Regions from separate parts of the Streptomyces sp. NPDC001549 genome, predicted to be linked through region 2. Evidence: riboswitches for the same ligand, from Rfam matches in the RefSeq annotation. Region 2 holds a riboswitch; each other region holds the start of a gene.
The links. Region 2 has a riboswitch for cobalamin ahead of metE (5-methyltetrahydropteroyltriglutamate--homocysteine S-methyltransferase). Riboswitches for the same ligand answer to the same signal wherever they lie in the genome.
Positions count from the first base shown of each region.

Region 1: it holds a riboswitch for cobalamin, as region 2 does, so the genes downstream of both, ACFY04_RS13430 (CoA-acylating methylmalonate-semialdehyde dehydrogenase) here and metE (5-methyltetrahydropteroyltriglutamate--homocysteine S-methyltransferase) in region 2, are expected to answer to the same signal.
Region 3: it holds a riboswitch for cobalamin, as region 2 does, so the genes downstream of both, ACFY04_RS10755 (ribonucleoside-diphosphate reductase subunit alpha) here and metE (5-methyltetrahydropteroyltriglutamate--homocysteine S-methyltransferase) in region 2, are expected to answer to the same signal.

Region 1 is NZ_JBIAVJ010000006.1:270,628-272,881, reverse strand. Features, by position in the region: gene ACFY04_RS13435 (short-chain fatty acyl-CoA regulator family protein) at 1-495, shown strand, start outside; cobalamin riboswitch at 567-752, shown strand; gene ACFY04_RS13430 (CoA-acylating methylmalonate-semialdehyde dehydrogenase) at 963-2,254, shown strand, end outside.
Region 2 is NZ_JBIAVJ010000022.1:152,120-154,373, reverse strand. Features, by position in the region: gene metE (5-methyltetrahydropteroyltriglutamate--homocysteine S-methyltransferase) at 1-1,390, opposite strand, end outside; cobalamin riboswitch at 1,569-1,798, opposite strand; gene ACFY04_RS30760 (hypothetical protein) at 2,026-2,254, shown strand, end outside.
Region 3 is NZ_JBIAVJ010000005.1:140,749-143,002, forward strand. Features, by position in the region: gene ACFY04_RS10745 (Uma2 family endonuclease) at 1-200, opposite strand, end outside; gene ACFY04_RS10750 (GNAT family N-acetyltransferase) at 279-776, shown strand; cobalamin riboswitch at 821-950, shown strand; gene ACFY04_RS10755 (ribonucleoside-diphosphate reductase subunit alpha) at 1,093-2,254, shown strand, end outside.

The DNA.
Region 1 (2,254 bases), on a different contig from region 2:
CCCAGGCTGCGCGGGGTGCCCTTCTCCTTCGTCCGGGTGGACCGGGCCGGGAACATGTCCAAGCGGCAGTCGGCAACCGGATTCCACTTCTCCCGCGCGGGCGGCACCTGCCCGCTGTGGAACGTGTACGAGGCCTTCGCCGCGCCCGGCCGCATCCACGTCCAGGTGGCCGCCATGCCCGACGGTCAGCGGTACCTGTGGACCGCCCGGGCCGTCACCCGCCACCGCGGCGGCTGGGGCGAGCCCGGCAAGACCTTCGCGATCGGGCTCGGCTGCGAGATCCGGCACGCCTCGCGGCTCGTGTACGCCGACGGGCTCGACCTCGACAACACGGCGGCCGCCACCCCCATCGGCATGGGCTGCCGCCTCTGCGAACGCCTCGACTGCCCGCAGCGGGCCGTGCCGCCGCTCGGACGGGCGCTGGCCGTCGACGAGAACAGCAGCACCTTCATCCCGTACCCGGTGACCAGGAACCCGGTCCCGGCTCGGGACTGAGCGGGCGTCAGGCCCGGGCGGCGCGGCCGGATGGCGAAGGCGCGCGGCGGCGGCCCTGGACTTACTAGGACGTCCAACTATATGTTCGTGGCACAAGGTCCGCGGTGCAGGGAAGCCGGTGAGAAACCGGCACGGTCCCGCCACTGTGACCGGGGAGTGTGCTGCCATCCACACGCCACTGACGAGGTCTGTCGGGAAGGCGGGCGGCACGCGGGGATCCGGGAGTCAGGATACCGGCCGCGGATGTTCCGTGTTGTCCACGAGGATGGAGCAGACACGCATGGCACCGGTTTGTACCCACGACCCTGGTGATCCGGCGGAGCGCACGCACACGTTCGCGCGCTCATAGGTCGTCCCTGTCGGAGACGACCTGGTCCCACGGCCTTCCCCAGCGGCGCACCCGACCGGGTGCCGTCCGCCGGTCGGCCGTGCCATCCCCGGATCCAACCTGACGAGAGCAGGCACCCATGGTCCGTGAACTCACCCATTTCATCGGCGGCAAGCACACCACCGGATCCTCCGGTCTCTTCACCGACGTGTACGACCCCAACACCGGCACCGTCCAGGCCCGGGTCCCGCTCGCGGGGCGGGCCGACACCGAGGCCGCCCTCGCGAACGCCGAGGAGGCGCAGGCCGACTGGGGGCAGTGGAACCCGCAGCGCCGCTCGCGCGTTCTGCTGCGTTTCCTCCAGCTGGTCGAGGGCGAACGGGACTCCCTCGCCCGGCTGTTGTCCTCCGAGCACGGCAAGACCGTCGCCGACGCCCACGGGGACCTGCAACGCGGCCTGGAGGTGGTCGAGTTCGCCGCAGGTGTCCCGCACCTGCTCAAGGGCGAGTTCACCGACAACGCGGGCACCGGCATCGATGTGCATTCCCTGCGCTCACCGCTCGGCGTGGTCGCCGGGATCACCCCCTTCAACTTCCCCGCGATGATCCCCCTGTGGCAGGCCGCACCCGCCCTGGCCTGCGGTAACTCCTTCATCCTGAAGCCCTCCGAGCGCGACCCCTCCGTACCGCTGCGCCTCGCCGAGCTGTTCCTGGAGGCCGGTCTGCCGCCCGGCGTGCTCAATGTGGTCAACGGCGGCAAGGAGGCCGTCGACACCCTCCTCGAAGACCCGCGCGTGCAGGCCCTCGGCTTCGTCGGCTCCACCCCGATCGCCGCGCACATCTACGCCACCGCCGCGGCCCACGGCAAGCGCGCCCAGTGCTTCGGCGGCGCCAAGAACCACATGATCGTGATGCCCGACGCCGACCTCGACCAGGCCGTGGAGGCCCTCATCGGCGCCGGCTACGGCTCCGCGGGCGAGCGCTGCATGGCCATCGCCGTCGCCGTCCCCGTCGGCGAGGAGACCGCGAACGCCCTCGTGGCCAGGCTGACGGAGCGCATCGCCACCCTGCGCGTGGGCCGCTCGGACGACCCCGAGGCCGACTTCGGGCCGCTGGTCAGCCAGGAAGCCCTCGACCGGGTGAACCGCTACGTCGGCATCGGAGCCACCGAGGGCGCCGAACTCGTCGTGGACGGGCGCGGGTTCACCCTGCCCGGACACGAGGACGGCTTCTTCGCCGGAGCGACCCTCTTCGACCGCGTGACCCCGCAGATGCGGATCTACCGCGAGGAGATCTTCGGCCCGGTGCTCTCCGTCGTACGGGCCGCCGACTACGAGGAGGCCCTGCGCCTGCCCACCGAGCACCCGTACGGCAACGGCGTCGCGATCTTCACCCGTGACGGAGACACGGCGCGCGACTTCACCCGCCGGGT
Region 2 (2,254 bases):
CGGCGCGGGCCGTACGCAGTTCGGTGGTCTGCGGGAACGATCCGATCGTGGTCGTCGGAAGCAGCGGGAGACCCAGGTGCGCCCGCTGGGCGGCGGTCCGCTGCGCGTACGGCTGGGCGCGCCGCCCGTCCGCGTCGGTGACGGCGGCGGTGCGGGCCCGGACCGCCGGATCGTGGGTGAGGGCGGAGCCGGCGCGGGAGGCCAGGTCGGCCCGGTTGGCGGCGAGTTCGGCGGCGATGGCGTCCGTGCCGCGGGCCAGGCCCCGGGCGAGGACGGCGACCTCCGCGGTCTTCTGGCGGGCGAAGGCGAGCCAGCGCCGGACCTGCGGGTCGATGTCCCGTTCTGCGGCGGCGTCCAGCGGCACGTGGAGCAGGGAGCAGGAGGCGGCCACGTCCACCCGGTCGGCGAGCCCCAGGAGGGTGCCGAGGGTGGAGAGGGACTTCTCGTAGTCGTTGATCCAGATGTTGCGGCCGCCCACGACACCGGCGACGAGGCGCTTGCCGGGCAGGCCCCCCACGGCGGCGAGGTCGTCGAGGTTTGCGGCCGCGGCCTCGGTGAAGTCCAGGGCGAGCCCCTCGACGGGTGCCTTGGCCAGCACGGGCAGAGCCTCGCCGAGCCGGTCGAAGTAGGAGGCGACGAGCAGCTTGGGCCGGTCGGTCAGGCCGCCGAGCTCCCGGTACGCGCGGGCGGTGGCGTTCAGCTCGGCCGGGGTGCGGTCCTGCACCAGGGCGGGCTCGTCCAGTTGCACCCACTCGGCTCCGGCGGCGCGCAGGTCGGCCAGGACCTGGGCGTAGACGGGCAGCAGCCGGTCGAGCAGGGCCAGCGGATCGAAGCCGGCGGCGACGCCGGGGGCGGGCTTGGCCAGCAGCAGGTAGGTGACGGGTCCGACCAGGACCGGGCGGGCGGTGTGGCCCAGCGCGAGCGCTTCCTCCAGCTCGGCGACCTGCCGGGTGGAGTCGGCGGTGAAGACGGTGTCGGGGCCGAGTTCCGGGACCAGGTAGTGGTAGTTGGTGTCGAACCACTTGGTCATCTCCAGCGGCGCCACGTCCTGGGTGCCGCGCGCCATCGCGAAGTACCCGTCGAGCGGGTCGGCCGCGACGGCGGCGCGGTGCCGCTCGGGGACGGCGCCGACCATCACGCTGGTGTCCAGCACGTGGTCGTAGTACGAGAAGTCACCGGTCGGCACCTCGGTGATGCCTGCGTCGGCCAGCTGCTGCCAGTTGGTCCGGCGCAGGTCGCGGGCGGTTTCCCGGAGGGCGTCGGCGGCGACGCGGCCCTTCCAGTAGCCCTCGACGGACTTCTTCAGTTCGCGGTTCTGGCCCTGGCGGGGGTAGCCGTACACGGTGGCCACGGTGGGCCGTCCTGCGGCGGCGGGGGTCGTGCGGGTCACGGAACTCTCCTTCGCGAGCGTTCTCCTGTGGACCCGGTGAGGGCCGAGGGCGCGAAGGGATGACGAACCGGGCGGATCCCGACCGGGTACGGGTACGTGCAGCTGCACGCGCCCGCGGTCGTCCGCCTGATGTGTCGCCGACCCGCCCACGAGGTCACCGGGATTTCCGTGCGCGATCGGTCGCGTACGGGCAACGGGCAGGTCTTCGGACTCGCGGGCACGTCTCGTCGTACGGATGCCGTACGAGACTCCTACTGGCCGTCGCTTCCCAGGCCCGTCCGGGCCCAGTGCGTATGACGGCGGTCGTTCCCGCTCACCGCTGCGGGGCAGTCCCGGATTCCCACCGGGTTCCCTCTTACGACGCATCCCGCCTGGCGGACGGGGCGAACCAGCTGCCCGGCCAGAGTAGACGGCGTTCCCTGCCGGCGCGCGGAGTTGTCCGGCATCCGGATGGTGGGGTGAGACCCACGAGGGTCGAAATCCAGCCATTGAGTGAATTGCATCACTGAGGCGCGAGTTGTGTCCCTCTTGTCCGTTTACCGGATCGAACTGCCCGGTCAGGGCAGTACGTTGCAGCTCTCTGCATCGAGATCGCTCGATGACCACCGGAAGACCGAGGAAGTATGGGTTCCCCGATGAGCGCCCGCCCGAGGGCTGCCCTCGTCGTACGCGCCGCCCTGGTGTCCGTGCTGGCCTGGGGCGGTCTCACCGCATGTGCCGCCGGCGAGGAGGAGCTGCGGTACGCGACCGACTACGCGGGCCACGAACCGCTGGGCGTGGTCGGGTACCCCACCTCCGAGTCCCTCAGGATCACCCAGAAGCTGATCTGGCGGCTCGCCGACGGCAAGGCCGAGGAGGTGGAGT
Region 3 (2,254 bases), on a different contig from region 2:
AACAGATCAGGCCGGTGCTGGATGCAGATGCGCAAGAGCCACTCGATGATCAGTCCGTGGTCCCCATCAGGCACCGCTTTGACCCCCAGCTTCCCGTCGATGAATTCCAACCGCAGCCCCTCCACCTCTCTGGCGCCTATACGCGCGAGGGTCTCGAACTCCTCGGTCAGCATGTGGGGGCGGTCGGTCATCACGGTCATGCCTCGCTCACCTTCCTCGACGGTGCTGTCTCCGACGATAGCGCCGCCCCCCGACACCCGTCCTGCACACTCGACCGCATGGACACGGTGATCAGGGCGGTGCGGCCCGCCGAGTACGCGGAGCTGGGTGAGATCACGGCGCAGGCCTACCTCGCCGACGGGCATCTGGACTTCAACGAGGACGACCACTACCTGAACGTGCTGCGTGACGTGGCCGGCCGGGCCGCCCAGGCCGAGGTGCTCGTCGCCGAGCGGGACGGACGGGTGCTGGGCGGTGTGACCTTCGCCGCTCCGGGCAGTCCGCTCGCCGACATCGCGGCCCCCGACGAGGCGGAGTTCCGGATGCTCGCGGTGGCTCACGAGGCGCGCGGCCAGGGCGCCGGCGAGGCTCTGGTGCGGGCCTGCGTCGAGCGGGCGCGGGCTCTGGAGGGGGTGACCGGCCTGGTTCTCTCCACCCAGCGCAGCATGGCCGGCGCCCATCGGATCTACGCGCGACTGGGCTTCGTACGCACTCCGGAGCGGGACTGGGCGCCGATCGAGGGCCTGACACTCCTCACTTACCGGCTCAAGCTGTAGCCACGCCGACACTACATGTGGGGGTTACCGCAGAGGGCCGCCCCCACATGTATGCTCATGCCTGCTGTCGCTGCAGGGGAATCCGGTGCGAATCCGGAACTGTCCCGCAACGGTATGAAGTGTCCGGCTACCGGACGCCAAGTCCGATGACCTGCCGACAGCGCGCCCGGCTCGACCGAACCGGGTGCCGATTCGTCCGGGCCTCGCGGTTGGGCCGGTGGACGCCATGCGGGGTACGCGTTCTCGTCGCGCCCGCATGCGCCCGCTCGCGCCCCGCCCCGTCGATGACCGGGCCGAGCGAGGGAGAGCTCCCGCCGTGACCATCGCGCCTTCCGCACCGCGCGCCGAGTCCACTTCTGGCGACAACACCGAGGGCCCGGGGGCCACGCTGCTGCGTACCCTCACCGAACTTACGGCGGACCTCCCCGACACCGACCCCGGCCGGGTCGCGGCCTCCGCGCTGCGCGGCCGCAGCTCCGCCGCCGACGACGCCGAACTGCGCGGACTGGCCACGGAGGCCGCCGCCGGTCTGATCTCCGAGGACCCGGCCTACTCCCGGCTCGCCGCCCGCCTGCTGACGCTGGCCGTGCGCGACGAGGCCGCGAGCCAGGGCTCCACCTCCTTCTCGGCCTCCGTCGAGGTCGGCCACCGCGAGGGCCTCATCGCCGACCGCACGGCCGAGTTCGTCCGCACCCACGCGAACCGGCTCGACTCGCTCGTCGAACTGACCCTCGCCGAGGGCGCCGACGACCGCTTCGGGTTCTTCGGCCTTCGCACCCTGCACAGCCGCTACCTGCTGCGCCACCCGATCACCCGTCAGGTCATCGAGACCCCGCAGTACTTCATGCTGCGCGTGGCCTGCGGTCTGGCCGCCGACGACAGCGTCCAGGCCGTGGAGGAAGTGGCCTCGCTGTACCGGCTGATGAGCCGCCTGGACTACCTGCCGTCCTCCCCCACGCTCTTCAACTCCGGTACCCGGCACCCGCAGATGTCCTCCTGCTACCTGCTGGACTCCCCGCTGGACGAGCTCGACTCGATCTACGACCGCTACCACCAGGTCGCCCGCCTCTCCAAGCACGCTGGCGGCATCGGCCTCTCGTACTCCCGCATCCGCGCCCGCGGTTCGCTGATCCGCGGCACCAACGGCCACTCCAACGGCATCGTGCCGTTCCTGAAGACCCTCGACGCCTCCGTCGCCGCCGTGAACCAGGGTGGCCGCCGCAAGGGCGCCGCCGCCGTCTACCTGGAGACCTGGCACGCGGACATCGAGGAGTTCCTGGAGCTCCGCGACAACACCGGTGAGGACCAGCGCCGTACGCACAACCTGAACCTCGCCCACTGGGTGCCGGACGAGTTCATGCGCCGCGTGAACGCCGACGCCGACTGGTCGCTGTTCTCCCCGGCCGACGTGCCCGAGCTGGTCGACCTGTGGGGCGACGAGTTCGACGCGGCCTACCGCAAGGCCGAGGCGGACGGCC